Regions from separate parts of the Pseudomonas sp. R1-7 genome, predicted to be linked through region 3. Evidence: predicted binding sites of a transcription regulator. Region 3 holds the regulator's gene; each other region holds the start of a gene.

Region 1 (5,856 bases), 2.0 Mb from region 3:
TGGACGTCAGCGAAACCTCGCTGGACCTGGCGAAACAGCAGGTCATCGTCGGCAAGATCCGCAGCCAGAAGCTGGAAACCTGGGCCGCTCGTGAAGCAGACGGACAATTGGACTGGCAGAAGCTCTTCGCCAGCCAGCCGGCCAAACCGCAGGTCAAGGCCGAGCCGGCGTCGGCCCCGGCAGCCGCCGACTCGCCCAAGCCGGAGCCGACAACGCCCAGCAAGCCATGGCAAGTGATGTTGAAAGACGTGCAGTTGCGCAACTACCAAGTGCACCTGGCCGACCGCCAGGCACAGCCGCCCTTGGCCTTGGAAGTCGGCCCGCTGAACCTCGACCTGCAAAACTACGACACCCTCAACGGCTCGCCCTTCAACCTCAAGCTCGATACCGGGCTCGGCAAGCAGGGCAAGATTCTCGCCGACGGCGTGGTCAACCTCAACCCGGTCACCGCAAAGCTCAACGTCAAGACGCAGGACATCGACCTGCGAGTCGCCCAGGCCTACATCAACCCGTTCATTCGCCTGGAGCTGCGCTCCGGGATGCTCGGCAGCGATCTGGTGGTGGACCTCAAGAGCACCGAGCCGTTGGCATTGGCCGTCACCGGTCGAGCCCAGGTCGATCAGTTGCACACGCTCGACACACTCAAGACCCGCGACTTCCTCAAATGGCAACGCCTGGAACTCCAGGGCCTCAACTACCAGCACGGCGACAGCCTGTCGATCGACAAGGTCAATCTGTTCCAGCCCTACGCGCGCTTCATGATCAACGACGATCGCACCACCAACGTCGACGATTTGTTGATCCCGCAACCGGCCGACAGCCCGGCCAAGAACACCGCGGCCAAACCGGCGTCGAAGGAAAAGCCGCTGGGCATTCACGTCGGGGCCATTGCCATCAACGACGGCTCGGCCAACTTTGCCGACTTCAGCCTGACGCCGAACTTCGCCACGGCCATCCAGCAACTCAACGGTGAGATCGGCACCATCGACAGCCGACAGGCCAAGCCCGCGACGGTGGACGTCAAAGGCAAGGTCGACCGCTACGCACCCGTGACCATCAAGGGTGCGGTCAATCCCTTCGACCCGATGGCCAGCCTCGACATCGCCACCAGTTTCAAGCGGGTCGAGTTGACGACCCTGACGCCCTACTCCGGCAAGTTCGCCGGCTATCGCATCCGCAAGGGCCGGCTCAATCTCGACCTGCACTACCGGATCACCAAGGGCCAGCTCCAGGCCGACAACAAAGTCGTGGTCGAACAGTTGCAACTGGGGGAAAAGGTCGACAGCCCGGACGCCGTCAGCCTGCCGCTGAAACTGGCCGTCGCGCTGCTCAAGGACTCCGAGGGAAAAATTTCCATCGAACTGCCGGTTTCCGGTGACCTCAATGACCCGCAGTTCAGTGTCATGCCGATTGTCTGGCAAACCTTGCGCAATCTGGTGGTCCGCGCGGCCCAGGCGCCCTTCAAGCTGATCGGCGGGCTGGTGGCAGGCGGCGGCTCGGAAGACTTGGGCAGCGTGGCATTCGCCCCGGGGTCCAGCGACCTGAGCCAGGAGAACGAAAGCGTGCTGCTCAAGTTGTCCGAAGCCTTGGGCAAACGACCGGAGCTGCGCCTGGAGATCGAAGGCACCGCCGCCGAAAGCAGCGACGGCCCGCTGCTCGCCGCCCAGCGCCTGGAGCGCGAATACCAGTACAACTACTACAAGATGCTGCAACGCCGTGGCGACAAAGTCCCGGCCAAGGCTTCCTTGCTGCAGGTACCCGAAGATGAAAAGGCCCCGCTGCTGGAGGGCATCTATCGCACACGCCTGAAGACCCAGCCACCGGCCGAATGGACGCAACTGGATAAAAAGGCTCGCATCGACAAGCTCCGTGAAGGGGTCATCAAGTTCTGGAGCGGCAGTGATGCGCTGTTGCGCGAACTGGGCCAGGAGCGGGCGAGCAGCATCAAGGACTTCCTGGTCGACAAGGGCAAGCTGGCCGATGACCGCGTGTACTTCATCGACGCCAGCCTCGGCCAGGCCGAAAAAGACGGCACCGTCATCACGCCAATGCATCTGGATGCGGAATGAAATGAAATACCTGTACGGACTCGGCCTGGGCTTGTTGCTTGCCAGCGGCCATGCCTCGGCCGCTACAACGCTGCGCTGTGGTAGCCATCTGGTCAGCGTCGGCGATCGCTCGAGCGAGGTGTTGCGCAAATGTGGCGAGCCGGCGGCGCGGGATGGCCTGGGCTACAAACGCAGCGTCAACCGCCGGGAAGAGTACCCGGTGGAAGAATGGACCTACGGGCCCAATAGCGGGATGTACCAATACTTGCGCTTCGAGGGCAATCGGCTGGTGGAAATTACCAGCAACCGGGGGCGGTGACTGTCCCAACGCTATCGCGAGCAAGCTCGCTCCCACAGGGGCCGGGTTGTTCCTGGAAGAATGCGGTCAAATGTGGGAGCGCGCTTGCTCGCGATGGGGGCAACCTGGTTTCCCCAGGCTGGCTCACCTTCTCTTTTCCAGAATAGAACAGGCCCCCGGCACGAATGCCGGGGGCCTGTAATGGCCACGTCCGTGTGGCCTTTCGCATGAACTCCAAAGCGACGGCAAGCGTAAAACCCAGCCCGTTTGCCGCGCCTTCTCCCGTCCAGGCGAGAAGCCTTTCCTTACTCGGATTTCAGGCCGTCAGCCGATACGTCCTTGACGCCTTTGATTTTCTTGGTGATCGCGACGGCGGTGTCTTTCTGCGCATCGCTCAAGACAGTGGTCGAAGACAGGGACACGACGCCCTTGTTGGTCTCAACCTTGATGTCGGAGCCTGGAATGCCTTTCTCGGTGACCAGGTCGGCTTTGACCTTGGTGGTGATCCAGGTATCGGAAACGTCTTCCTTAGCCTCTGTCACTTCGCCCGCAGCCAGCATCATCGGGGCCTGAGTTGCTTGAGTGGTCTCGGCGAAAGCGCTAGCCATGGTCAGGGTCAGTGCAGTGGCAGCAGCGGCAGTGATAGCGAACTTCTTCATACGAGTAACTCCTGTTTTTCTCAGAAACTGCCGCAAGTGCATCGCGGCAGGTTGTCAGGAGTAGTGCGAAGGCTGTGCCAGTTTTGAAACAATGTAAAAGTCTTTATTAATCAGTAAGTTAAGCGAAGCGGTTTTTTTCGTTATCATGCAAATTGCATGACCGAGGGATTTGGTACATGCAAGTTGCGGGTTTCGATGGGTTGCTAAGCTTATGAATTCTTGAGGTTTATTTTAAGGAGGGGAATTGCTCATTCTGTAATTTGACAAAGCCCCGCAGATGCGGGGCTTCGCTTGGGTCTGCTCGAATGGCCTTGTTGTCGTTAAGAAGCAGGAGCGGCGCCCGTACAGCCAGCTGGCAGGAATTCCTGAGCGGCTGTCGAGGCGCATGTCCAGACACCCTCAGCAGACCGGGAGAGGGTAATAGTCCTACCCAAAACAGGGGCCGGTGCATTCAAGAGTGCGCACGCAATACTGCCCGTCCCAGCCGATGCGGTGCCCGAAACGGTCATGGTGCAGTTACTGGTGGGCGACGTGCCACCAATGTTCGCCAAGGTCGGGTTGGTGCCCTGATTCATGACATCCTCAAACGCCACCCTCAGGGCAGAAACTTCAGCCAACCCCGCCGTCGCCTTGGCCCGTGCCTGATACCGGGAATACTGCGGCAACGCAAACGTTGCCAGGATCCCAATGATCGCCACCACGATCAGCAGCTCGATCAGCGTAAAACCCTTTTGCTTTCTCATAGACATCTCCCATGCATGAGTCGAAATCTCATGACCTGAAACGGCCATTGCAGAGCGCATGCCAACCCTGGAAGCCCCGCCAATCAAGGCTTTCCCGTCTGCAAAAGACCTACGTGCTTCCCCAACAACCGCACTATCTGACGCTTTTTGTCACCTCTGCGCGCTGGTCAGGCACCGATGCTTGACTAGGCTATAAATCAAGAACAGTCCGCGTCCGGTATCCCCATGAATGACATCGCCCTCAGCGGCCTGGCCAAGCAATTGGTGTTGGCTGAACTGATCACCGAACAAAGCGCGCAGGAGGCTTTTCAACAGGCCCAGCGCAATCGGGTGCCCCTGGTCAGTTATCTGGTGCAGAACAAAATGATCCAGAGCCGCCAGGTGGCGGAAATCGCCTCGGAGCATTTCGGTATCGCCCTGCTGGACCTCAACAGCCTCGACAAGGACAACCAACCCACCGGCCTGGTCAGCGAAAAGCTGGTGCGCCAGCATCACGCGCTGCCGCTATGGCGGCGCGGCAACAAGCTGTACGTGGGTATTTCCGATCCCACCAATCATCAGGCCATCAATGACATCCAGTTCAGCACCGGCCTGACCACCGAAGCCATACTGGTGGAAGACGACAAGCTCAGCGACGCCATCGAGAAATTCTTCGAATCCAGCAGCACCGGGCTGGAGGGCATGGCGGATGTCGATCTCGACGGCCTGGACATCGAGTCGATCGACGACCGCAAGCAGGACACCATCGCCGGTCAGGACGGCGACGATGCGCCCGTGGTGCGCTTCGTCAACAAGATGCTGTTGGATGCCATCAAGGGTGGCTCTTCCGACTTGCACTTCGAGCCCTATGAAAAAACCTACCGGGTGCGGGTGCGTACCGACGGCATGCTGCGGGAGGTCGCCAAGCCCCCTATCCAACTGGCCAACCGCATCGCCGCGCGCCTGAAAGTCATGGCAAGCCTGGACATTTCCGAGCGACGCAAGCCTCAGGACGGCCGGTTGAAGATGCGCCTGTCGAAAACCAAGTCCATCGACTTCCGGGTCAATACCCTGCCCACGCTCTGGGGCGAAAAAGTGGTCATCCGGATCCTCGATCCTTCCAGCGCGCAAATGGGCATCGACGCCCTGGGCTACGAACCGGAGCAGAAAGACCTGTACATGACAGCCCTCAAGCAACCGCAAGGGCTGATCCTGGTGACCGGGCCGACCGGCTCGGGCAAGACCGTGTCGCTCTATACCGGCCTGAACATCCTCAACACCGTGGACATCAATATTTCCACGGCCGAGGACCCGGTGGAGATCAACATGGAGGGCATCAACCAGGTCAATGTGAATCCGCGCCAGGGCCTGGATTTTGCCCATGCCCTGCGCTCGTTCCTGCGCCAGGACCCGGACGTGATCATGGTCGGTGAAATCCGCGACCTGGAAACCGCCGAAATCGCCATCAAGGCCGCCCAGACCGGGCACTTGGTGTTGTCCACACTGCATACCAACAGCGCCGCCGAAACACTGATCCGCCTGCAGAACATGGGCATCCCCGGCTTCAACATCGCCACGGCGGTGCACTTGATCATTGCCCAGCGTCTGGCGCGCAAGCTGTGTGCCCAGTGCAAGAGAGCCATCGAGATTCCCGAGGAAACCCTGCTCAAGGAAGGTTTCCCCCGGGAACGCATCGGCTCATTCACGATCTATGAGCCGGTCGGTTGCGAACAGTGCAACAACGGCTACAAGGGTCGCGTGGGGGTATACGAAGTGGTGAAGAACACGCCTGAGCTGCAACGGCTGATCATGGCCGAGGGCAACTCCCTGGAAATCGACCTGCAAATGCGCAAGGACGGCTTCAATGACTTGCGCACCTCGGGGCTGTTCAAAGTGATGCAAGGCATCACCAGCCTCGAAGAAATCAACCGGGTCACCAAGGATTGAACATGGCGGTCAAGGCAGTAAAAACCGACGTCTATACGTGGGAAGGCAAAGACCGCAAAGGCACGAAAATGTCCGGCGAACTGACCGGCCAGAGCCCGGCACTGGTCAAGGCACAGCTGCGTAAACAAGGCATCAATCCGGGCAAGGTTCGCAAGAAATCCACGTCGATATTCAGCAAGGGC
Region 2 (5,856 bases), 2.9 Mb from region 3:
CGGATCAAGATCGCGGCAGCGAGGTTTTCCTTCAGCGGCGCGGCGCCTTGCTGCAAGCGATAGCCACGCTGGTGCAAGCTGTGGCCCGAGAGGTCCAGGGAGAGGATCGCTTCGCCACGGTCCAGGCGCAGGTGGATGCGCAGGTCCGGGTTGAGCTTATCGATGGAAGGACGTTCACCCGACGGCGTGCGCAATTTGTCGACGATGGCGTCCTTGACCTTCAGAGCGCCGAAATGCGTGTTGTCGATGCCCGAGCCGTGGCCACTGAATTCCACCGCCAGGGTGCCATCAGCGAGCATGTGGTCTTGCCAATCGACATCCAATACGCCGTGGTAAAGGTCTTCGGCGTCCTTCATCGGGAAGCGCTTGAGCACCAACAGCACGCGGTTCGCCAGACGCGACCACAGGCAGAGCCGGTAGGCCGTCTCCATGTCGGCGCTACCACGCACTGCCGAGGTGTGCTCGCGAGCCTCTTCGAGGCCAAGCCCGACGGCTTCCTCAAGAAGCAGGCCTTCGAGGCCCTTGGGACAGGTGAGGAAGAGTTCGAAACGGTCGGACATGGGATTTCCAGAGCCTTTGGCTAAGTGGACCGGGCAACGCATTGCCGGGCCGGGTTCAATCAGGTGCTTTTCTCAAGAGCACCCGCGTGGCACGAAAGTGTGCCGTTCCGTACTCGCCGCTCAGGTTCAAAGAGCTTAGATGCGTGTACAGATAAAAAATTCTGTGCAACAAATTGTGAAAAGTTGTCCCTTTCGTCGAATAGTACCCGAGTGCAACAGGAGGACATTCTCATTCGATCCTGGTGACCGCCTTCAACGCAGGGCTGATCATACAGGGGTCTTGCCCGAAAGCGGGTGTCGAACATCGTGTTACTTATCGCACTAGCATCTTTATTGTTACGTGCTTATGACAAAACGATCATTCCATCCGTGTGACGCTTTGGTTAGAACTCACCACAGGTTGACGTCGCAACGGCGTCAACACCTTGGCTCGTCACGCCGGCAACGAGCCGCCAACGGCAGAATGATTCTGCCCCGACCTCGATTGAGGTCGACGCTAAGCAACAGTCAACAAGTGAGGGCAACACCCTATGAGAAGACTTAAGCGTGATCCGTTGGAAAGAGCATTTTTACGCGGTTACCAATATGGCGTTGGTGGTAAATCCCGTGAGCTTTGCCCCTTTACTCTACCGTCGGTACGTCAAGCCTGGATCAATGGCTGGCGAGAAGGACGCGGCGACAATTGGGACGGTATGACCGGCACTGCGGGTATCCATAGACTCAACGAACTTCACGCCGTCGGCTGACACAGGGCTTATTACTCGAGAACTCGACAATCTGACACTTGTATCGATTTAACCACGCACGTCCCATCCGGACGGCGGGCTACGGCCCAGGGGGCTCCTTCAGGAGCCCTTTTTAATGCCCGGCAGATAGATCCGCCAGGCCAGATTCAACCCAACGCCGCAATCGCATCCACCGACTCACGAATCAACGCCGGGCCCTTGTAGATGAAACCCGAGTAAACCTGCACCAGGCTCGCCCCGGCGGTGATCTTCTCGGCGGCGTGCCGGCCTTCGGTAATCCCGCCCGCCGCAATGATCGGCAAGCGTCCCGCCAGTTCACCCGCCAGGACTTTCACGGTATGGGTGCTCTTGTCACGCACCGGCGCGCCAGACAAGCCGCCCGCCTCGTCACCATGCTCCAGCCCTTCGACACCTTCGCGGCCCAGCGTGGTGTTGGTGGCGATCACCGCGTCCATGCCTGTCTCGATCAGGGCCTGGGCCACCTGGACGGTTTCCTCGTCGCTCATGTCCGGGGCGATCTTGATCGCCAGCGGCACATGCCTGCCATGGATGACCGCCAGTTCCGCACGGCGCCGGGCCAGGTCGGCCAGCAATTGCTTGAGCGAGTCACCGAATTGCAGGCTGCGCAGCCCCGGGGTGTTGGGCGAGCTGACGTTGACGGTGACGTAGCTGGCGTGGGCATAGACCTTGTCCAGGCAGATCAGGTAATCGTCGACGGCGCGCTCCACCGGGGTGTCGAAATTCTTGCCGATATTGATGCCCAGCACGCCCTTGTACTTGGCCGCCGCGACACGGGTCAGCAAGTGATCGACGCCCAGGTTGTTGAAGCCCATGCGATTGATGATCGCCTCGGCCTGGGGCAGGCGGAACAGTCGTGGCTTGGGGTTGCCCGGCTGCGGACGCGGTGTGACGGTGCCGATTTCCACGAAGCCGAAACCCAACTGCGCAAAGCCGTCGATGGCCGCGCCATTCTTGTCCAGGCCCGCTGCCAACCCGACCGGGTTGGGAAACTCCAGGCCCATGACCGTCACCGGCAGTTTCGCCGGAGCCTTGCACAGCAGACCGTTGAGACCCAAGCGCCCGCCCGCGCCGATCAAGTCCAGGGACAGGTCGTGGGAGGTTTCCGGGGAGAGTTTGAACAGCAGTTCACGGGCCAGGGTGTACATGGGCGGCTTTGACTCGGGCGACGAAATGAGGCGGCGATTATAGCCGCGCAACGGCCTCGCAAGCGAGGCGCTCGCACAAAAGCGCAGCGCTGGCATATGCCTTGCACCTTTTTGGTCATCAGCGCCCCATGCCAACGACGGAATGAGTGACGCACTGTTTCAAAGGACAACGGCGTCGGCGTCCGGCCTCCCCAGGCCAGGACACGACGCTTTTTCATGTGGAAGGTGATAGCGATGAATGAAATTCCAGCCACGCCCCTGGCCTGGGTCAATGGCAGCGATGCCCCGGAAAAAAGCGCGGTCAACCTCGGCTTCATGGCCCTGAGCGACTGCGCCCCGGTGGTGGTGGCCGCCACCCAGGGCTTTGCCCAACCTTACGGCCTGACGTTGAACCTCAAGCGCCAAGCGTCCTGGGCCAACCTGCGGGACAAGCTGGTCAGCGGCGAAATCGACGCAGCCCACAGCCTGTACGGCCTGGTTTACGCCGTGCACTTGGGCATCGGCGGCGTTGCGCCCACCGACATGGCCGTACTGATGGGACTGAACCAGAACGGCCAGAGCATCAACCTGTCCCACGGTCTCCAGGCCCAAGGCGTGACCAGTCCTGAGGCACTGGAACGGCACGTGCACCAAACTCGCCCGAAACTGACCTTTGCCCAGACATTTCCCACCGGCACCCACGCCATGTGGCTCTATTACTGGCTCGCCGCCCAGGGCATCCATCCTCTCTCGGATGTCGACAGCGTCGTGGTGCCGCCGCCGCAGATGGTCGCGCACCTGCAAGCCGGGCGCATCGACGGCTTCTGCGTGGGCGAGCCTTGGTGTGCCAGCGCGGTAAAACAGAACCTCGGCTTTACCCTGGCGACCACCCAGACCATCTGGCCCGATCATCCAGAAAAAGTCCTGGGCTGCACCCGGGCGTTCGTCGAGCAATACCCCAACACCGCCCGGGCGCTGGTGATGGCGATCCTCGAAGCCAGCCGCTTCATCGAGCAAAGCGAGGAGAACCGTCGCAGCACCGCACAACTGCTGAGTGCTCCCGAATACCTCGACGCCCCGCTGGACTGCATCGAGCCGCGCCTGCTGGGCACCTACGCCGACGGCCTGGGCAACAGTTGGCAGGATCCCCATGCCATGCGCTTCCACGGGGGCGGCGAGGTGAACCTGCCGTACTTGTCCGATGGCATGTGGTTCATGACCCAGTTCCGCCGCTGGGGCCTGTTGCGCGAAGACCCGGACTACCTGGGCGTCGCCCGCCAGGTGCAGCAGCTCCAGCTGTACCGTGAAGCCGCAGCGGCGCTGGGCATAACCTCCCCAGGCCAGGACATGCGCAGCAGCCAACTGATCGACGGCACCATTTGGGACGGTTCGGATCCGGCCGGGTACGCCCGCAGCTTCAAACTGCACGCCTTGAGCGATGCGGCTCCCCTTCTCGCCAGCCGCTGACAGGAGCCACGACCATGCTGCGTATCCTGCTGATCAACGACACCGCGAAAAAAGTCGGTCGCCTGAAAGCGGCCCTGATTGAAGCCGGCTTCGAAGTGATCGACGAATCCGGCCTGACCATCGACCTGCCGGCGCGCGTCGAAACAGTGCGTCCTGACGTGATCCTGATCGATACCGAGTCACCCGGACGCGATGTGATGGAGCAAGTGGTGCTGGTCAGTCGCGACCAGCCGCGACCGATCGTCATGTTTACCGATGAGCACGATCCGGATGTGATGCGCCAGGCCATCAAGTCAGGTGTCAGCGCCTATATCGTCGAAGGCATCCACGCCGCGCGCCTGCAGCCGATCCTCGACGTGGCCATGGCCCGTTTCGAGAGCGACCAGGCGTTGCGTGCCCAGCTCCTGGCCCGGGACCAGCAACTGGCCGAACGCAAGCGCATCGAACTGGCCAAGGGCATGCTGATGAAGATGAAGGAATGCAACGAGGAACAGGCCTACACCCTGATGCGCCGACAGGCGATGAGCCGCCAGCAGAAGCTGATCCAGGTGGCTGAGCAGATTATCGCGATGAATGAGCTGCTCGGCTGAAAACCTTTCAGCGCCTGGCCTGCCCCTATCTGGCAGGTTGGCACAGATCTCGCTTAAGCAATCCCACAGGTAACCAACGGCGGTTGCCCCACCTACGACAAAGACGTCGCACACCCTACTTGCCTCTCTGGCGATCCGGGTTGCGGCGTTTTTTTGTTTTGGTCCTGCGGGACCGGTGGTGCGACCACAGGCGGCGCACTGCTCAAAGCACTGACTCATTTCTCGAGACTTTTACAGCTGAGGTGCGCGATGAATTCAAGCTTCTGGAAATCCGGCCACACCCCGACACTGTTCGCGGCCTTCCTTTATTTCGATCTGAGTTTCATGGTCTGGTACCTACTCGGCCCACTGGCGGTGCAGATCTCTGCCGACCTGCACCTGACTACCCAGCAACGCGGCCTGATGGTCGCCACGCCGATCCTGGCCGGCGCCGTGCTGCGCCTGTTCATGGGCCTGTTGGCCGACCGGATTTCACCAAAGACCGCCGGCATGGTCGGCCAGGTGATCGTCATCGGTGCGCTGTTCTGCGCCTGGAAACTCGGCATCCACAGCTACGAACAAGCGCTGCTGCTGGGCCTGTTCCTCGGCGTGGCCGGTGCTTCATTCGCCGTGGCCCTGCCGCTGGCGTCCCAGTGGTATCCGCCACAGCATCAGGGCAAGGCCATGGGTATTGCCGGCGCCGGCAACTCGGGCACCGTGCTCGCAGCATTGATTGCACCGGTCATGGCCGTGGCCTTCGGCTGGAGCAACGTGTTCGGCTTCGCGCTGATCCCGCTGGTGCTGACCCTGGTTCTCTTCGCCTGGCTGGCCAAGAACGCCCCCGAGCGACCAAAAGCCAAATCCATGGCCGACTACCTCAAGGCCCTGGGCGACCGTGACAGCTGGTGGTTCATGTTCTTCTACAGCGTGACCTTCGGCGGCTTCATCGGCCTGGCCAGCGCCCTGCCCGGCTATTTCAATGACCAATACGGCCTGAGCCCGGTCACCGCCGGCTACTACACCGCCGCCTGCGTCTTCGGTGGCAGCCTGATGCGCCCACTGGGTGGCGCCCTGGCGGACCGTTTCGGCGGCATCCGCACCTTGCTCGGCATGTACACCGTCGCGGCCGTCTGCATCGCCGCAGTGGGCTTCAACCTGCCGAGCTCCTACGCGGCACTGGCACTGTTCGTCTGCACCATGCTCGGTTTGGGTGCGGGCAACGGCGCGGTGTTCCAACTGGTGCCCCAACGCTTCCGTCGCGAAATCGGTGTGATGACCGGACTGATCGGCATGGCCGGCGGCATTGGCGGTTTCGCCCTGGCGGCGGGCATGGGCGCGATCAAGCAGAGCACCGGCAGCTATCAACTGG
Region 3 (5,856 bases):
AACGACCGCGACCAGCCTATCCGTATCCAGGCCGACGACGCGCAACTGGACGACAAGAACGGTGTCGCCACCTATAAGGGTGATGTGATCATTACCCAGGGCTCGATGAAGGTGACCGGCAACACCGTGACCATCACCCGCACCCAATCCGGCGACATCGACGTAGTGACTTCGGTGGGCAACCTGGCCTACTTCGAACAACTGCAAACCGCAGGCGACACCAAGCCCGTGCAAGGCTACGGTGTCACCATCCAGTATCACGCCGCCCAGGACCGAGTTGTATTGATCGATCGCGCCAAGGTCGTCGACAAGGACAACAACGTGACCCAAGGCGAGAAAATCGTCTACGACACGGTCAAGAAACTGGCCAGCGCCGGTCGCGCCACTGGCAGCAAGGTCACCGAGGCGCGTCCGCGCATCGACATGGTGATCCAGCCGAAAAAGAAAACCGACGAGCAGAAGGCCCAGTAATGGCAACTCTGAAAGCCCAGCACCTGGCCAAGAGCTACAAGAGCCGCCAGGTTGTGCGCGATGTCAGCCTGTCCATCGACAGCGGCCAGATCGTCGGCTTGCTCGGCCCCAACGGCGCCGGCAAGACAACCTGTTTCTACATGATCGTCGGCCTGGTCCAGTCCGATCAGGGTCGCGTACTGATCGACGACCTGGACGTGAGCCACCAGCCGATGCACGGCCGGGCAAGGGCTGGCATCGGCTATCTGCCACAAGAAGCGTCGATCTTCCGCAAACTGTCGGTTGCCGACAACATCATGGCGATTCTCGAGACCCGCAAGGAGCTCGACAAGGCCGGTCGTCGCCAGGAGCTGGAAAGCCTGCTGCAGGAATTCCATATCAGCCACATTCGCGACAACCTCGGCATGAGCCTGTCCGGCGGTGAACGTCGTCGCGTGGAAATCGCCCGCGCCCTGGCCACCGCGCCGAAATTCATTCTACTCGACGAACCCTTCGCCGGCGTGGACCCGATTTCGGTCGGCGACATCAAGCAGATCATCCACCACCTCAAGGCCAAGGGGATCGGCGTGTTGATCACCGACCACAACGTTCGCGAAACACTGGATATCTGCGAAACTGCCTATATCGTCAACGATGGCCAGTTGATTGCCGAAGGTGACTCCGCCACCATCCTGGCCAACGAACTGGTGAAGGAAGTTTATCTGGGTCATGAGTTCCGCCTGTAAGCGCAAGTGCCTGGCGAATCGTCCGGGCGTTGCCAATTTTATTGTGACGACGCCCTAGGCAAACACCTCGGTTTCAGGCATATAATTTGCTTAAGTTTGGCGCTCCGGCGCCCTGTAGTGGATGGCGCATGTGCGCCGGCAAATAAGGTGTTTAGCCCCTGCCATGAAACCATCGCTAGTCTTGAGAATGGGCCAGCAGCTGACGATGACACCGCAGCTGCAACAGGCCATCCGCCTGCTCCAATTGTCGACCCTGGATCTGCAACAGGAAATCCAGGAGGCCTTGGAATCCAATCCGATGCTCGAGCGCCAGGAAGAAGGCGACGACTTCGACAACACCGATCCACTGGCCGACAACGTCGAACAGAAAACCACCCCCGAGATCCAGGAACCGTCCTACCAGCAGGAAGCCGCCCCTACGGTGGATAACCTCGAAGATGGTGAATGGAACGAGCGCATTCCCAACGACCTGCCCGTGGACACTGCGTGGGAAGACGTCTATCAGACCAGCGCGAGCAGCTTGCCGAGCAGCGGCGACGACGACGAATGGGATTTCACCACCCGCACTTCCGCCGGCGAGAGCCTGCAGAGTCATCTGCTCTGGCAATTGAACCTGGCGCCGATGTCCGATACCGATCGCCTGATCGCCGTGACCCTGATCGATTGCATCAACAATCAGGGCTACCTGGACGAGACGCTGGAAGAAATTCTCGAAGCATTCGACCCCGAGCTCGACATCGAGCTGGACGAAATCGAAGCCGTCCTTCACCGCATCCAGCAGTTCGAACCCGCGGGCATCGGCGCTCGCAACCTGGGCGAGTGCCTGTTGCTGCAATTGCGCCAACTGCCCGCCAAGACCCCTTGGCTGACTGAAGCCAAGCGCTTGGTCACCGATTACATCGACCTGTTGGGCGGCCGCGACTACAGCCAACTGATGCGCCGCATGAAGCTCAAGGAAGATGAGCTGCGCCAGGTCATCGAGTTGGTGCAAAGCCTCAATCCGCGCCCCGGCTCGCAGATCGAATCCACCGAACCCGAATATGTGGTTCCCGACGTGATCGTGCGCAAGCACAACGATCGTTGGCTGGTGGAGCTCAACCAGGAGTCGGTGCCCAAGCTGCGCGTCAATGCCCAGTACGCCGGCTTCGTGAAACGTGCCGACACCAGCGCCGACAATACTTTCATGCGCAACCAATTGCAGGAGGCGCGCTGGTTCATCAAGAGCCTGCAGAGCCGCAACGAAACCCTGATGAAGGTTGCCACCCAGATCGTAGAGCATCAGCGCGGCTTCCTGGAGTATGGCGACGAAGCGATGAAACCGTTGGTCCTGCATGACATTGCCGAGGCGGTGGGCATGCACGAATCGACGATTTCACGCGTCACTACCCAGAAATTCATGCATACCCCGCGGGGCATCTATGAATTGAAATACTTTTTCTCCAGCCATGTCAGCACCTCCGAAGGCGGCGAATGCTCGTCCACGGCCATCCGCGCGATCATCAAAAAACTGGTCGCCGCGGAAAATCAGAAAAAGCCGTTGAGTGACAGCAAGATCGCTGGTTTACTGGAGGCACAAGGCATTCAGGTGGCCCGCCGTACCGTCGCCAAATACCGCGAATCCCTCGGGATCGCACCTTCGAGCGAACGCAAGCGGTTGATGTAACGGGCCACGCCACAGCGTTCCAGTGGCAGGCAACCCAGCCTGCCGCTTTATGCACTGGCAACGAAGGAGAAGCTGTATGCAAGTCAACATCAGTGGACACCAACTGGAAGTGACCGAACCCCTGCGCACCTACATCGGCGAAAAACTCGACCGATTGGAAAGGCATTTCGACAAGATCACCAATGTGCAAGTCACGATGAACGTCGAAAAGCTGCTGCAGAAAATCGAAGCCACGCTGCATATTCCCGGCGGAGAAGTGGTTGCCAACGCAGAGCATTCAGACATGTATGCCGCGATTGACCTGCTGACCGACAAGCTGGATCGCCAACTCAAAAAGCATAAGGAAAAGACCCAGAGCCTCCTCCAGGGCGCAACCGGTCGTTAACCCCCCCAATCCATGATCCGACTAGAAACCATCCTGACCCCCGGCCGTTCCCAAGTGAACGCGCCGGGTGGCAGTAAAAAGAAAGCCCTCGAACAAATCGCCAACCTGATCCACCGCGAGGTGCCTGATCTGGTGATGCAGGATGTCTTCGAGGCCCTCATTGCCCGTGAAAAACTCGGTTCCACCGGTTTTGGCAACGGCATCGCTATTCCCCATTGCCGCCTCAAGGGCTGTGAAGCGCCGATCAGCGCGCTGCTGCACCTTGAAGCCCCCATAGATTTCGACGCCATCGACGGCGCGCCGGTCGACCTGCTGTTCGTATTGCTGGTTCCGGAAGCGGCAACCGATGCGCACCTCGAGCTGCTGCGCCAGATCGCCAGCATGCTGGACCGCAAGGAAGTGCGTGAAAAACTGCGCAGCGCACCGAGTAACGAAGCTTTGTATCAGGTTGTCCTGGACGAGCAGAGCGGTCATTAAACATGCGCATGATCATCGTCAGTGGCCGCTCCGGCTCCGGTAAAAGTACCGCCCTCAATGTGCTCGAGGACAACGGCTACTATTGCATCGATAATTTGCCGGCAGGCCTGCTTCCGGAATTGGCCGAGCGCGCCCTGATCCACACCGAACTGGCGCAACCGCTGGTCGCCGTGTCCATCGATGCCCGTAACCTGCCCAGCCATCTGTCGCGATTCCCCGAACTGCTCGAGGAAGTGCGCAACCGGCATATCCAGTGCGACGTGCTGTACCTGGATGCCGATGAAGAAACTTTGCTCAAGCGCTTCTCCGAAACCCGTCGACGTCATCCGCTGAGCAATGCCAGCCGCTCCCTGGCTGAAGCCATCCATGACGAAAGCCAACTGCTGGGCCCCATCGCGGACCTGGCGGACCTCAAGCTCAACACCACGAACCTGAACCTGTATCAACTGCGCGACACCATCAAGTTGCGCCTGTTGAACCAGCCGGAACCGGGTACCGCCTTCCTCGTCGAATCGTTCGGTTTCAAGCGCGGTATGCCGGTGGACGCCGACCTGGTATTCGATGTCCGCTGCCTGCCCAACCCTTATTGGAAGCCGGAACTGCGCGAGCAGTCCGGGCTGGACCAACCGGTGATCGATTACCTGGCTGCCCAGCCGGATGTCGAGGAGATGTTCCAGGACATCTCCAGCTACCTGCTCAAATGGCTGCCCCGCTTTGCCGCGAGCAACCGCGCCTACGTCACGATCGCCATAGGCTGTACCGGTGGACATCACCGCTCCGTCTACCTGACCGAACGCCTGGGTCAGCTCCTGCAACAATCCCTGAAGAACGTCCAGGTTCGCCACCGCGACCTCAGCTAAAGGATTCACACCGCGATGCCTGCTCGGGAAATTGAAATCATCAACAAGCTGGGTCTGCATGCCCGAGCGTCAGCGAAATTCGTCGGTGTGGCGGGTCAGTTTCCGGATGTCACGATCAGGGTCGGGCGCGACCCTGAGACCACCGTCGATGGTAAAAGCATCATGGCGATGATGATGCTCGCCGCAGGCAAAGGCACCAAGATCCACCTGAGCACTGAAGGTGAACAAGAGCAAGAAGCGATGGATGCCTTGGTGGCGTTGATCAACAACTATTTCGATGAAGGCGAGTAACCGCCCGGCACTGGAGCACTTCGGCGAAGGGACCGCTTGTCACCCCAACGCCGTATCCATCACCATCATCAGACAAAAACCCACCAGCAATCCCAGGCTCGCCAGCTTCTCATGACCATTGCGGCGAGATTCGGGGATCACTTCATGGGTCACCACCAGCAACATCGCCCCTGCGGCCAACGCCAGTCCAAGCGGCAACAGCACCTCGGCCAGGCTGACCAGCCAGGCGCACAGCAGCGCGAACACCGGCTCGACCAGCCCTGACGCGGCGCCGATCATAAAAGCCCTGACACGTGACATTCCCGCAGCCGCAAGCACCAGCGCGATCACCAGCCCTTCCGGGACGTCCTGCAAGGCGATGCCCATCGCCAGGCTGTCGGCGTCCGGCATGCCGCCGCCCGCCGAGACGCCAACGGCCATTCCTTCAGGGATGTTATGGGCAATGATGGCGAAGACAAACAACCAGATCCGCGGCGCAATGATCGGGCGTCCTGGCGCGGCGATCAGCCTTTCGGGGCTGGCCGACACCTTGCGGTCCACCAGATACAGCCCGAACGCCCCTGAAAGAATGCCAAAACAGATAAGGCCGCTGGCAGCCCAAGGCGTGAGCCCCAACTGCTCGGCGGCGGCTATTCCCGGCACGATCAGCGAGAAAGCCGTGGCGGCGAGCATCACCCCGGCACCGAACCCCAGCAGCGAATCGCTTACGGCCTGGGGCATGCGCCGGATCACCAGGACCGGCACCGCCCCCAGCGCGGTGCCCAAGGCGCAAAGCCCGCCACCTTGCAATGCACGCAGCAACTTCGGCTCCAGATCCAGCCACGCCAGTCCCTGCGCCACCAGCAATGTCATCCCGGCCAACAGCAGCAGCGATCCCAAGGCGTAGCGGAACATGCGCCCGCCACCTATTGCCAGAGTTTCAGTGTCCATAATCAGCCTTGGATTGTACTTAGTAGGGACTCAAGCGACCGCTGCCTGGTAGCG
Region 4 (5,856 bases), 1.6 Mb from region 3:
GCGAAACCAAAGATGGGCACAATTGCGAAAGCTACCCAGCGGTGCATTTTCTCTTCGAGATAGAGCAGCGGTGACTTGCGTTCCTCCACGGGGTTACCCAGCGGAATGAAAAAGGCAAGAATGACGCCGGCCAGCGTCGCATGGATGCCGGATTTAAGCATGAAGAACCACAGCAGGGCGCCGACAAGCAAATAGGGGAACAGTCTCCTGACGCCGCACCGATTGAGCACTACCAGCAAGACAGTTGCCCCCAGCGAAGCCAGTAACATAGTGATGGATAAATCGCTGGTATAAAACAGCGCGATTATAAGGACGGCGCCAAGGTCATCGAGGATCGCGAGCGCCGAAAGAAACACCTTCAATGAAACAGGGGCGCGCTTGCCCAGTAGCGATAACACGCCCAAAGCAAACGCGATGTCGGTGGCTGCCGGAATGGCCCATCCACTCGTCGTTTCTGCACTGCCCCAATTAACCATGAGGTAGATCAGGGCAGGAAACAGCATCCCGCCAAGCGCGGCGAATCCGGGAAGTGAACGCTGACCCCAACTTGATAGCTGACCCATCAGCATTTCACGCTTGATTTCTAGGCCAACCAGCAGGAAAAACACCGCCATGAGGCCGTCATTGATCCAGTGCTCGACTGAAAGCCCCAGGAGATGAATTTTCAGCAATGAAAAATAGTCGGCTGACAATGGCGAGTTCGCAACCACGAGGGCGGCCAAAGCAGCGCCCATCAACACCAGGCCTCCTGCTGACTCTGCGGCGAAAAATCTGGACAGAAAAGCCCGGGCGGACGCTGACTCACGATTCTTATCGGTTTTATTCAGGCGCGACGGTTCTGCACTCATAGGCACGACTACTCCGCGCTGGCGGCCCGACCTTCGCTTGATTAAACCTGTCCTGCCGCGTTTTGCGGTGACACCCTCGCCGCCATTCTACACAACCTGTGTATCGCAAGGTCCAGCGCAATCGTGCATTCATTTCCATGCGTGAAGAAACTGTTCGTCGTTTGGGTGACTCAGACGCTACAGGAGGGCAGTCATGTGCACGCCACCGTCGGGGAAATGGATTTTATGGATTATCGTGCCGTGGTAGAGAACTTCGGAGGAGTGGATGGGAAATGGGTTAACGCGTAATGTCAATCTGCGCACACCTGCGCTGCTGATTCGCTTTATCAGTTGGGAGCCTGCGGGTGGCATTGTGCTGATGCTCTCGGCATTAGCAGCATTGATCGTTGCCAATAGTCCGCTCTATTCAAGTTATGAGAGGGGGCTGAGGGCTTCTTTCCTTGGAATGTCACTGGAACACTGGGTAAACGATGCGCTGATGTCCGTTTTCTTTCTGATGGTGGGCCTGGGAATCAAGCGCGAAGCCTTGATAGGGCAGCTTGCTGGATGGAGCCAGAGGGCGCTCCCTGGCCTCGCGGCCCTTGGGGGAATGATCGTACCGGCGATGTTATTCGTCTGCATCAATCGAGGTTCTTCCGAGACGTTGGTAGGGTGGGCGATTCCGACCGCCACGGACATTGCATTTGCGCTGGGTGTGCTGTCCCTGTTGAGCGGCAGAGTGCCGATCTCGCTGAAGGTATTTTTATCTGCCTTGGCCATCATCGATGATCTTGGAGCGGTAGCCATTATTGCGCTCTTCTATACCGCCGGCTTGGATGTTCCGATGCTGCTTGCTGCGGCCGCCGTGATCGTCTTGTTGGTGCTCATGAATAAGGCCGGAGTGACGCGGTTGCTGCCTTATCTGATACTCGGAACATTGTTATGGGGGTTGGTCTTCAAGTCCGGCATCCATGCGACGCTCGCCGCGGTAGTGGTTGCATTCTGCATTCCCTTGAACAAGGACGCAGAGGGGGACGACTCCCCGCTGCAAAGACTTGAACGCAGCTTGTCCCCTTGGGTCGCCTTTATCATCTTGCCGATTTTCGGTTTCGCCAACTCAGGCGTATCCCTGAGCGATGTGACGGTCGATCACCTGTTGGGGCCGGTACCGTTGGGAATCGCCTTGGGATTATTGTTTGGGAAGCAGGCCGGCGTTTTCACTTTCGCACTGATAGCGATCAAGACAGGCCTGACTCAAGCCCCGGCCGGAACTACGTGGCGTCAGATCTATGGAGTGTCGTTATTGTGCGGCGTCGGCTTCACGATGAGTCTGTTCATTGGAAATCTGGCATTCCCCGAATCACAGCGACTCATGGATGAAGTCAAGGTCGGTGTCTTGTCAGGCTCCGTTCTGTCGGCCCTGATGGGCATGGCAGTACTGCGATTTGGCGTGATTCAGCGGCGCAGATAGATCGATACAATCAAAAGGCCAATATTCAACGCTTAGACCGACAATGAATTGTTGTCAGCTTTCAGTACGTTGAAATTGGCCTCTTGCTTCGATCGCAACCGAACAATTCAAATATCGTGTTTGTCGGGTTTTATTCTGGCATCGACCAGGATTGAAGTTTGTAGCCTTCCTCGCTCAGTTCGGCACGGGCCTGTTTCAACAGATTGGCCAGTTGAGCGGGATCGGTGTAGGCACTGCTCGGAATCTGGGTGCGACCGATATGGGTATTGGTGCGGTCGATGACGGTCAGGCTCAGTTCACCGTTACCGTCTTGTGGGGCCCAGGCCACGCATTGGAAAGGACGGAATGCGCGGTCGGCAATCAAAAGAGCTTCGTTGATACGGAGCGGGGCGTTCATGGCGTTATCTCTCAAGGGTGCCCAATCAAATGATGTGCCGTCGGTTGGGCATACCGTGCGGCTGGTTACTTGTACTGATGTCCCGAACCCGGGGCCGGGTCACACAATATTTGAATAAATTTCGATTTTCTTTCAGACCAGCCTTTTCGGCTTTTGTTTGAAAGGGTGGTGAAAGATTCGACAAGCGCCAACTAACGAAACGTCCCTCTTATAACCAGTTCCTGATCGCGCCGATAACTAATCGATACAAGCAGGTGTCAACTTCTTGCTACTGTTACATGCAGGTTCGCCAAACGCCTGTTTCTAATCATATTTCCTTATTTTGGCGCCAAGGATCAGTCATGATCGAAGCCAGTGCGTTGCGTCGCCTTCTCGTGGTTGACCCTTGCGATGATTGCCATCGCCTCATGCCAGGCCTGCGCGCCATTGGCTGGGATGTCGACAGTTGTTCCCTTGAACATGCCGGGGATCGGAGCTGCGATGTCGGTCTCCTGCGCCTGCAGCCGTTCCATCTGGAGCGGCCGGAAGCGGTCAAGGAGCTGATCAGCCGCAGCGGTACTGAATGGATCGCCGTGCTCAGCCCGGAAGTGCTGCGCCTGCAGAACGTCGGCGATTTTGTCTGCGAATGGTTCTTTGATTTTCATACCTTGCCGTTCGATGTTTCCCGGGTCCAGGTGACGCTGGGCCGCGCGTTCGGCATGGCGCGGTTGAGGGGGCAGGGTTCGGTCCATATCAATCAGCCGGAACATGAATTGCTGGGCGACAGCAAGCCGATTCGCGAGCTGCGCAAGTTATTGAGCAAACTGGCGCCTGCCGAGTCACCCGTGCTGATTCGTGGCGAGAGCGGTACGGGCAAGGAGTTGGTGGCGCGCACCCTGCATTGCCAGTCCCATCGGCGCAACAAGCCGTTCATTGCGATCAATTGCGGTGCTATCCCGGAGCATCTGATCCAGTCCGAATTGTTTGGCCATGAGAAGGGTGCGTTTACCGGCGCCCATCAACGCAAGATCGGACGGATCGAAGCCGCCCACGGCGGTACGTTGTTTCTCGATGAAATTGGCGATTTGCCGCTGGAGTTGCAAGCCAACCTGCTGCGTTTCCTCCAGGAAAAGCACATCGAGCGGGTCGGCGGGAGCCAACCGATTGCCGTTGATGTGAGGATTTTGGCGGCGACTCATGTGGATCTGGAAGCGGCTATCGAGCAACGGCGTTTCCGAGAAGATCTCTACTATCGCTTGAACGTCCTGCAGGTCGTGATGGCGCCGTTGCGCGAACGCCACGGCGATTTGTCGATGCTGGCGAGCCATTTTTCCCACTTCTACAGCCACGAAACCGGTCGCCGGCCGCGCAGTTTCAGCGAGGACGCCCTGGTCGCGATGGGCATGCACGACTGGCCCGGCAATGTCCGCGAGCTGGCCAACCGTGTGCGTCGCGGCCTGGTGTTGGCGGAGGGGCGGCAGATCGAGGCCCGGGACCTGGGCCTGGCGAGCCATCAGGGCGTCGCCGCACCGATGGGCACCCTGGAAGAGTACAAAACCCGCGCCGAGCGCCAGGCATTGAGCGATGTGCTCAATCGCCACAGCGACAACCTGAGCGTGGCGGCTCGTGTGCTGGGCGTGTCGCGGCCTACCTTCTATCGGTTGCTGCACAAGCATCAGATTCGCTGAATCAATCCGCCTGAAACCTGTGGGAGCGAGCTTGCTCGCGATAGCGGTTTCCCAGTCGATTCAATGTTGACTGGAAAGGCCCCATCGCGAGCAAGCTCGCTCCCACAGAGGTTCTTCAGGGCCTGGGATCCTTGGCGGACTAGAAGTAGTAAGGGAATTTCAAGCTGAAGGTGAAATCCGGCGCATCGTCGGTCAGTCCGATGGACAGGTTGGGCACGATAGTGAGGTTGTCGCTGGCGGCAACTGTCATGCCGATGTTGAAATAGCCGGCGTTGGCGTCGCTGGACGTCACCGATTCCCAATCCCCGCCGTCCTGCTTGAGCCTGCTTTTCTTCTGGACAAGGTCAGAGACTGAGAACGACATGCTCATTTTCTCGTTCAGGGCAAAGGCGATGCCCGCGCCGATCTGGAAGCTGTCGCCGATCCGCACCTTGCCAGGCACTTCCTGATTGACGGTGGAACTGATGTCGTCGAAGGACTCTTCGAAGTTGTGGGTGTAGGACAGGCTGCCGAACAGCACCGCAGGATCGAACGTCTTGACCAGGGAGATTCCGGGCGTGATCGACCAGACACCGTTGCCGGTTGGCAGGTCCTCAGGCACGAAGAGGTTGGTGTTGGCCTGGGACTGCCGCAGCTTGATGCCGAACGGATCCTTGCCGGTGGGTGCCTTGACGCGCAGGGTCACCACCGCATCCGGGCTGCTGACCGATTCATCCATGAACTTGTAGGCGATGCCGAAGTTGACGTCGCCGATGGTCGGGTCGCGGGTGACGGTTTCTTCGCTGGTCACCCCGGCAGCCCCATCATTGGCGCCGCCGGACTGATAGGTGGACTCGCGGTAGATCACCGGCACGTTGAGGTCGAACTGCCAGCGATTGTCGAAGTTGTAGCGGCCCGTCAGGTCCAGCGTCCAGGTGTCGGCCTTGATCCGGTCCAGGTTGATGTTGCCGAGGAAAATCGAATCCAGGGCCAGGAAACCGTTGAGGATCAATTGCCGCGAGTCGTAGCGCGAGTAGGTCACGCCGGTTTCGAAGCTGAACTTACCGCCGCCGAAAAAGCCGCTGGCTTCGTCGTAAAGGTTTGAGACGCTCTGGGCCGGTTGCGATTCGTCGGCCAGGGATTGCCCGTAGCCGCTGCCACCTGCGGCGCTGCCCGCCGCGCCTTGGTTGCCTTTCATGTCGGCCGGGGATTTGGCCAGGCGCTTGGGCGGTGGGACGGCGGGCTGGTCCTCCACCTGGCGGACACGCTGTTCGAGTACCGCCAGGGCTTTTTGCTGGACCTCGTACCGTTGTTTGAGCTCAAGCAGTTCTTGTTTCAGGGCCTCGATGTCCGAGTCCGGTGCAGCGTGCAGCAGGGTTGCCGGGAACATCGTGCTCAAGCACATCACAGCGCGCAACGATACGGATCGATACATGAAATATGCCGTCCCTAGTTTGCTCAATGATCGGAGATCAGCGTAGATCAATATCCGAGATTCCGGAGGCCGCGTAGTTG

What was found. Region 3 encodes sigma-54, which starts transcription at its own class of promoters, with help from an activator protein. Its sites were predicted from a motif close to ANTGGCATNNANNTTGCTNT; they were not measured.
Region 1: the regulator sigma-54 is predicted to act here: its motif matches at 3,795-3,814, upstream of J3P79_RS22605 (pilin).
Region 2: the regulator sigma-54 is predicted to act here: its motif matches at 2,561-2,580, upstream of J3P79_RS17755 (CmpA/NrtA family ABC transporter substrate-binding protein).
Region 4: the regulator sigma-54 is predicted to act here: its motif matches at 2,804-2,823, upstream of J3P79_RS12165 (sigma 54-interacting transcriptional regulator).

Annotation. Positions count from the first base shown of each region.
Region 1 covers NZ_CP071661.1:5,029,912-5,035,767, forward strand. The annotation lists gene J3P79_RS22590 (DUF748 domain-containing protein) at 1-2,069, shown strand, start outside; gene J3P79_RS22595 (DUF2845 domain-containing protein) at 2,071-2,367, shown strand; gene J3P79_RS22600 (BON domain-containing protein) at 2,652-3,005, opposite strand; gene J3P79_RS22605 (pilin) at 3,326-3,748, opposite strand; gene pilB (type IV-A pilus assembly ATPase PilB) at 3,974-5,674, shown strand; gene J3P79_RS22615 (type II secretion system F family protein) at 5,677-5,856, shown strand, end outside.
Region 2 covers NZ_CP071661.1:3,983,254-3,989,109, forward strand. The annotation lists gene rlmKL (bifunctional 23S rRNA (guanine(2069)-N(7))-methyltransferase RlmK/23S rRNA (guanine(2445)-N(2))-methyltransferase RlmL) at 1-560, opposite strand, end outside; gene rmf (ribosome modulation factor) at 1,091-1,306, shown strand; gene J3P79_RS17750 (quinone-dependent dihydroorotate dehydrogenase) at 1,453-2,472, opposite strand; gene J3P79_RS17755 (CmpA/NrtA family ABC transporter substrate-binding protein) at 2,707-3,918, shown strand; gene J3P79_RS17760 (ANTAR domain-containing response regulator) at 3,933-4,508, shown strand; gene J3P79_RS17765 (nitrate/nitrite transporter) at 4,758-5,856, shown strand, end outside.
Region 3 covers NZ_CP071661.1:1,046,596-1,052,451, reverse strand. The annotation lists gene lptA (lipopolysaccharide transport periplasmic protein LptA) at 1-471, shown strand, start outside; gene lptB (LPS export ABC transporter ATP-binding protein) at 471-1,196, shown strand; gene J3P79_RS04590 (RNA polymerase factor sigma-54) at 1,360-2,859, shown strand; gene hpf (ribosome hibernation-promoting factor, HPF/YfiA family) at 2,936-3,244, shown strand; gene ptsN (PTS IIA-like nitrogen regulatory protein PtsN) at 3,257-3,721, shown strand; gene rapZ (RNase adapter RapZ) at 3,724-4,581, shown strand; gene J3P79_RS04570 (HPr family phosphocarrier protein) at 4,597-4,872, shown strand; gene J3P79_RS04565 (ZIP family metal transporter) at 4,912-5,802, opposite strand; gene J3P79_RS04560 (superoxide dismutase) at 5,833-5,856, opposite strand, start outside.
Region 4 covers NZ_CP071661.1:2,691,830-2,697,685, forward strand. The annotation lists gene nhaA (Na+/H+ antiporter NhaA) at 1-848, opposite strand, end outside; gene nhaA (Na+/H+ antiporter NhaA) at 1,114-2,298, shown strand; gene J3P79_RS12160 (hypothetical protein) at 2,429-2,695, opposite strand; gene J3P79_RS12165 (sigma 54-interacting transcriptional regulator) at 3,037-4,362, shown strand; gene J3P79_RS12170 (hypothetical protein) at 4,502-5,776, opposite strand; gene J3P79_RS12175 (hypothetical protein) at 5,824-5,856, opposite strand, start outside.